One region of the Streptomyces coeruleofuscus genome, then DNA from elsewhere that is predicted to be linked to it. Evidence: riboswitches for the same ligand, from Rfam matches in the RefSeq annotation. Region 1 holds a riboswitch; the other holds the start of a gene.
What was found. Region 1 has a riboswitch for ZMP and ZTP ahead of ABFX81_RS34975 (bifunctional 5,10-methylenetetrahydrofolate dehydrogenase/5,10-methenyltetrahydrofolate cyclohydrolase). Riboswitches for the same ligand answer to the same signal wherever they lie in the genome.

Region 1 (3,383 bases):
CCCTGGATCGCATCCGGCCTCGACCCACACCCCCTGCCCGCGCCCCCGACCGGCGGCCACGCCCGCGCCCCGCGCCCCCTGACCACCACCCACGTGACCGCCCCTAAGGAACACGGCCATGGCTGACGAACTCGAACTGCTGCGTGGTGCCAACCCGGTGCCGTCCGACGGCCCCCACTTCGGCGACGGCCCCCTGGACCACGGCGCCGAGCGCCGGCTGGAGCGGCTGCTGCGGGAGCGGCCCTCCGGTGGTCTGCGGGACCGGCTGCTGCCGGGCGCCGGGCGGCCCCGGCTGGCCTGGGGGCTCGTCGCGACGGCGGTGGTCGCCGCCCTCGCACTGACCCTCGTACTGAGCGGCCCGAACACCACACCGGCGGTCGCCGCGCCGCGCCCGCTGGTGGTGCAGACCGGCTCCACACCGCTGCCCCTGGACCGGCTGGCCGAGCGTGCCGAACAGGCCGCCGCCGACGGCTCGCCCCGCCTGCGCAAGGGGACGCACGTGCAGACCTGGAGCATGGGCATGTCGGACGACAAGCCCCCGATCACCGTCCCCGAGGAGCGCATCGTGCGCTGGCGGGCCGACGGAAGCCACACGGAACTGGTCGTGGCGACCGACCCCAGGCATCCGGGTCGCCCGGTCCTCTCCGGCGAGGGCGGCGAGCCGCACCTCGTCGACGACGGGCACGTCATCAGCGACCAGACGTATCCGCCGAGCTGGAGCTCCGCCCCGCCCCAGTCCCCGCCGCCGCACGACCCCGACCGGCTGCGCGCCTATCTGACGGAGGCCCAGTACTCGGACGCTCCGCTGACCACGCCCCAACTGCTGGACGCCGTCGAGGTGCTGCTCGACCACTGGACCCTCGGCGCCCGGGAGACCGCGACGCTCGCCCGCCTCCTGGCCGGCACCGAGGGGCTGCGGCCCGTCGGCCAGGTGACCGACCGCCTCGGGCGACGCGGTCAGGCGTACGTGTACGACGGCCCCGGCGCCCGCCGCATGCTGATCATGGACCCGGTCGCCGGCGCCGTCCTCGGCCTGGAGAGCACCTTCAGCACCGCCGAGCCCGAGTACGGCGTCAAGAAGGGCGACGTGATGTCGTACAGCGCGTGGATGCGCTGATCAGACCCCGGCCGCACCGAGCTGCCGGGCGGCGGCGTCCACGGTCTGCTCCAGCAGCGTGGCGATGGTCATCGGGCCGACGCCGCCCGGCACCGGCGTGATCAGCGAGGCCCGCTCCACGGCCGAGTCGAAGTCGACGTCGCCGATGTTGCCGGGGTTGTACCCGGCGTCGATCACGACGGCGCCGGGCTTGACGTCCTGGCCGCGGATCAGCCGGGGCCGTCCCACCGCGGCCACCACGATGTCCGCCTCCCGCACGGCCTCCGACAGGTCCCGGGTGCGCGAGTGGCAGTAGGTGACCGTCGCGTCCCGCGCGAGCAGCAGCATGCCGGCCGGCTTGCCGAGGATGGCGCTGCGGCCCACGACCACGGCCCGCTTGCCGGCCGGGTCGACGCCGTACTCGTCGAGCAGCCGCATGATCCCGCCGGGCGTGCAGGACACGAAGCCCGGCAGGCCGAAGCTCATCGTCGCGAAGGAGGCGAAGGTGACGCCGTCGACGTCCTTGCCGGGCGCGATCGCCTCGAACGCGGCACGCTCGCCGATGTGCTCGCCCATCGGGTGCTGGAGGAGGATCCCGTGCACGCCGGGGTCGGCGGAGAGCGCCTCGAGCGTGCCGACGAGCTCCTCGGTGGTCGTGGCGGCGGGCAGCGACACGTGCCGGGAGGTGATGCCGGTCTTGCGGCAGCGGTTCTGCTTCATCCGGACGTACGTGACGGACGCCGGGTCCTCGCCGACCAGAACCGTGGCGAGGCACGGTGCCGTGCCTGTCCGTTCGGTGAGGCCGGCCGCGCGCTTGCCGGTCTCCTCCAGTATCCGCCGGGCGAGCGAGGTCCCATCCATGAGCCGTGCCTGCGACATGATCCACTCCTGGGCTGGTGTGCTGCTTCGCCCAGGCGCACGGCATCGACTCCTGCGGAGCCGCTCCCCGGTGGTGCTCCACCTCAGCGCCAGTCACGGCCCGGCCCCACCTTAACCGAGCCCGCCGGGGGGCTCGTCGGCCTGGTTCCTCCTACTCCTCGTCCCAGGCCTGGACCAGGGTCTGCTCGGCGATCTTGCCGCCCCGCAGCGAGATCATCGACTCGGACAGGACGCGCACACCGTCCGCGTACTGGCAGCTCTCGCTGTACGCGGCTTCGTCGCCCTGGATGACGCACCGCTCCAGCTTGTGCGACATGTCGCGGCTGTAGACGTCCTCCAGCATCCGGCTGATCTCGTCCCGGCCGTGCAGGACCTTGGGGTGGCTGGGCTGGGTCGTGCGGTCGACGATACGGAACTCCGCGTCGTCCGCGTAGAGCGAGAGCAGCAGGTCCGGGCTCTGTCCTTCCACGCCCTGGCGCAGTGTCTCTCTGTCGAAGGCGGGGTCTGCCGCGGTTCCCATGATGACCTCCTTCGAAGGGCCGCGACCCGGTCGGAAGCGGGCCGCGACGAGCCTCTCCTCCTGTCGAGCCTCCTCCCGTCCGGCGAGCTCGGCAAACGCAGGCAGACGCAGGCAACGCAGCCGGACCCGCTGGCGTCGCGACAGGCCTGGTCTCAACACGACGTTGGGTCGGCGCCGTTGCTCTCGCGCAGGTGTCACCGGCCTCGCCGCGCCGCCCTCACGCATGCCCGGTGGCTCAGTCCGACGCGGCCAGGAACTGGGTCGCCGCCAGCTCCGCGTAGAGCGGGTCGGCGGTCACGAGCTCGCGGTGCGTGCCGACCGCCCGGACCCGCCCGGCATCCATCACCACGATCCGGTCGGCCATCGTCACCGTGGACAGCCGGTGCGCCACCACCAGGACCGTCGTCGTACGGGCCACGTCCGCGACCGTGTCGCGCAGCGCCGCCTCGTTCACCGCGTCCAGCTGCGAGGTCGCCTCGTCGAGCAGCAACAGCCGGGGCCGGCGCAGCAGAGCCCGGGCGATGGCGACCCGCTGCCGTTCACCGCCCGACAGCTTGGTGCCACGATGCCCGACGAGCGTGTCGAGGCCGGCGGGCAGCCGGGCGACCAGACCGTCGAGACGGGTCGTCTTCAGCACCCGCGCGAGGGCGTCGTCGTCCGCCTCCGGATTGCCCAGCAGCAGGTTGTCCCGCAGGGAGCCCGACAAGACCGGTGCGTCCTGCTCCACGTAGCCGATCGCGGCGCGCAAGTGCGGCAGTTCCCACTCCGCCACGTTCCGCCCGTCCAGCGCGATCTCACCGGACTCGGGGTCGTAGAACCGCTCGATGAGGGAGAACACGGTCGTCTTGCCCGCGCCGGACGGGCCGACGAACGCCGTCATCCCCCGGG
Region 2 (3,383 bases), on a different contig from region 1:
GGCCTGATCCTGGGGCTCGGCGGCAGTCATGCGATACGCCGCGCGGCGGCCCGGCGCGAAGCCGGACCGCCGCCACGTGAGGAGCCACTGGCTGAGCTGATCGATCTGGGAGCCCTGACACCGGTGAGCGCGTCGAGGACCCGCTCGCGGTGAGCCCCGCGGATCTCAGCCCAGGTCGATCTCGGGGTAGAGCGGGAAGCCCGCCACCAGGTCCGTCGCCCTGTGGCTGATCTCGTCGGCGATCTTCGCGTCGAGGACGTGGGCCGCCTTGGAGGGGGCGCCCGACTTGGTGGTGCCCGGCTCCGTGGTGGTGAGGACACGGTCGATCAGGGCCGCGACCTCGTCCATTTCCGCCGTGCCGAGGCCGCGGGTGGTCAGGGCCGGGGTACCGATGCGGATGCCGGAGGTGTACCAGGCGCCGTTCGGGTCGGCGGGGATCGCGTTGCGGTTGGTGACGATGCCCGAGTCGAGCAGGGCGGCCTCGGCCTGGCGGCCTGTGAGGCCGTAGGAGGAGGCGACGTCGATCAGGTTCAGGTGGTTGTCCGTGCCGCCGGTCACGAGGGTCGCGCCGCGTCGCATCAGGCCATCGGCGAGGGCGCGGGAGTTGTCGACGATGCGCTGGGCGTAGTCGCGGAAGGACTCCTGGCGGGCCTCCGCGAGGGCGACGGCCTTGGCGGCCATGACGTGCGGGAGCGGGCCGCCGAGGACCATCGGGCAGCCGCGGTCGACCTGGTCCTTGAGCGAGTCGTCGCACAGGACCATGCCGCCGCGGGGGCCGCGCAGCGACTTGTGGGTGGTCGTCGTCACGATCTGGGCGTGCGGGACCGGGTCGAAGTCGCCGGTCAGGACCTTGCCCGCGACCAGGCCGGCGAAGTGCGCCATGTCCACCATGAGCGTGGCACCGACCTCGTCGGCGATCTCGCGCATGATCCGGAAGTTCACCAGGCGGGGGTAGGCCGAGTAGCCCGCGACGATGATCAGCGGCTTGAACTCGCGGGCGGAGGTGCGCAGGGCCTCGTAGTCGATGAGGCCGGTGGCCGGGTCCGTGCCGTAGGAACGCTGGTCGAACATCTTGCCGGAGATGTTCGGGCGGAAGCCGTGGGTGAGGTGGCCGCCGGCGTCCAGGGACATGCCGAGCATGCGCTGGTTGCCGAAGGCGCGGCGCAGCTCCGCCCAGTCGGCCTCGGAGAGGTCGTTGACCTGGCGGGCGCCGGCCTTCTCCAGGGCCGGGACCTCGACGCGCTGGGCGAGGACCGACCAGAAGGCGACGAGGTTGGCGTCGATGCCGGAGTGCGGCTGGACGTAGGCGTGGCGGGCGCCGAAGAGTGCCTTGGCGTGCTCGGCGGCGAGGGACTCGACGGTGTCGACGTTGCGGCAGCCGGCGTAGAAGCGGCGGCCGATGGTGCCCTCGGCGTACTTGTCGCTGAACCAGTTGCCCATCGCCAGCAGCGTGGCCGGGGAGGCGTAGTTCTCCGAGGCGATCAGCTTGAGCATCTCGCGCTGGTCGGCGACTTCCTGGCCGATGGCGTCGGCTACGCGTGGCTCTACGGCGCGGATGACGTCGAGGGCGGCGCGGTAGGCGGTGGAAGCGGTGGAGAGGGGCTCGGCTGGCATGAATGGACCTCCGGACGTTGCGTTCAGCGTTCACGGTACGGCCCAGGCGCACGGCTCTCTCTGCTCGGGCCGCTCCCCGATGGTTCGTCCCATCCCAGCGCGCCAGTCACGGCCCGTGGATCAGAGTACCGGGTGAGGGGGCGGAGGGGCGTCTGCCGGGTTGCTCTTCGTTGCCGGGTGCGGGTGCTTTGTGGTTGATCGCGCCCACGCGGCGGAGCCGCATATGTCATAGCCCCGCGTCCTTGAGGGACGTGCACCCGGCCCCCGGCCCCCGGCCCCCGGCTAAAGGATCACGTGGGGCAGGAAGCGGGCGTACTCGTCCGTGATCAGGCCCGAGCTCTCCCGGATGCCCAGGCCCGCTGACTCGTTCTCCACCACCCACGCGCCCAGGACCACACGGTTGCCGTCGAAGTCGGGCAGCGGTGCCAGTTGCTGGTAGCAGCAGGGCTCGTCGCGGAGGACGGGGTCGGATCCGGGCTCGTGGATCGTGACTCCCGCGCCCTCCCGGCCCAGGAGGGGCTTGGCCACCCATCCCTCGGGGGACAGGTCGCGGGGGCCGTCCAGGTAGGCCGGGAGGAGATTGGGGTGACCGGGGTACAGCTCCCAGAGGATGGCCAGGAGCGCCTTGTTGCTGAGGAGCATTTTCCAGGCCGGCTCGATCCAGAGGGTGGAGCCGGTGCCGCCGCCGTTGTCGAGGGTGTCCAGGACGTGGTCGGCGAAGCGGTCGGTGGTGAGCCACTCCCAGGGGTAGAGCTTGAAGATGCTGCGGATGAAGCGGAGGCGGTTGTCGACGAAGCGTCCGGAGAGGCGGTCCCAGCCGATCTCCTCCATGGCGATCCAGTCGGTTTCCATGCCCGCCTGCTCGGCTGTCTCCTTGAGGTAGGCGACCGTCATCATGTCCTCGCCGAGTTCGTCGGCGGAGGAGTACGCGAAGTAGAGCGGGCTGCCCGGCGGGAGGAGGGCCGCCTGTTTCCGCCAGGCGTCGATCAGGCGTTCGTGGAGGGAGTTCCACTGGTCGGCGCCGGGGAACCGGTCCTCCATCCAGAACCACTGGGGGGACGCGGCCTCCACCAGTGAGGTGGGGGTGTCGGCGTTGTACTCCAGGAGTCTGGCCGGGCCGGTGCCGTCGTAGCGGAGGTCGAAACGGCCGTAGACGGAGGGGAGTTCGGCGCGGCGATGCCAGGACTCGGCGACCGTGCGGGCCACGCGAGGGTCGGTGATGCCCAGGTCCGCGAAGCGGTCCTCGGCGACGATGTGGCCGGCCGCCGCCAGGCACATGCGGTGGAGTTCCTCGACGACCTCTTCCAGGGCCTCGACCTCCGGAAGAGTGAAGACGTAGTAGGCGCTTTCGTCCCAGTAGGGGCGCAGGGAGTCGTCGGGGTAGCGGGTCAGGGGGTAGATCAGGCCCTGTTCCTCGACGGTCTGCTGCCAGCCGGGGCGCGGGGTGATGGTGTGGCGTTCCATGTGCGTACGACCCCGGTCAGCCGCCGCCGCTGCCGGAGCCCGAGCAGCCGAAGCCACCCCGGTCGACGGCCTCGCTGCGGCTGAAGGTGCCGTTGTCGGCGTAGCGGCCGCTGACGTCGGCGTCGTAGTACCAGTCGGCGTCCGTGGTGGTCGTCTTGCCGGTCTTCTTGCGGCCCTTGCCGTAGGAGGAGGACGAGGAGCCGGACTTGCAGTTCTTGTCGGCGACGATCTTGTAGCCGTTGAGGTAGTCGTAGCTGTCCCGGTCCACGCAGCGGCGGTCCGGGTCGGAACCGCACGCGGACAGG

Region 2: linked by a shared signal. The riboswitch ahead of ABFX81_RS16425 (glycine hydroxymethyltransferase) and the one ahead of ABFX81_RS34975 (bifunctional 5,10-methylenetetrahydrofolate dehydrogenase/5,10-methenyltetrahydrofolate cyclohydrolase) in region 1 are both predicted to bind ZMP and ZTP.

Annotation. Positions count from the first base shown of each region.
Region 1 covers NZ_BAAASE010000012.1:1,078-4,460, forward strand. Annotated here, with positions in the region: gene ABFX81_RS34965 (hypothetical protein) at 1-126, shown strand, start outside; gene ABFX81_RS34970 (CU044_5270 family protein) at 119-1,117, shown strand; gene ABFX81_RS34975 (bifunctional 5,10-methylenetetrahydrofolate dehydrogenase/5,10-methenyltetrahydrofolate cyclohydrolase) at 1,118-1,975, opposite strand; ZMP/ZTP riboswitch at 1,998-2,082, opposite strand; gene ABFX81_RS34980 (nuclear transport factor 2 family protein) at 2,127-2,495, opposite strand; gene ABFX81_RS34985 (ABC transporter transmembrane domain-containing protein) at 2,731-3,383, opposite strand, start outside.
Region 2 covers NZ_BAAASE010000004.1:224,862-228,244, reverse strand. Annotated here, with positions in the region: gene ABFX81_RS16430 (hypothetical protein) at 1-153, shown strand, start outside; gene ABFX81_RS16425 (glycine hydroxymethyltransferase) at 166-1,614, opposite strand; ZMP/ZTP riboswitch at 1,648-1,734, opposite strand; gene ABFX81_RS16420 (glutathionylspermidine synthase family protein) at 1,897-3,078, opposite strand; gene ABFX81_RS16415 (hypothetical protein) at 3,095-3,383, opposite strand, start outside.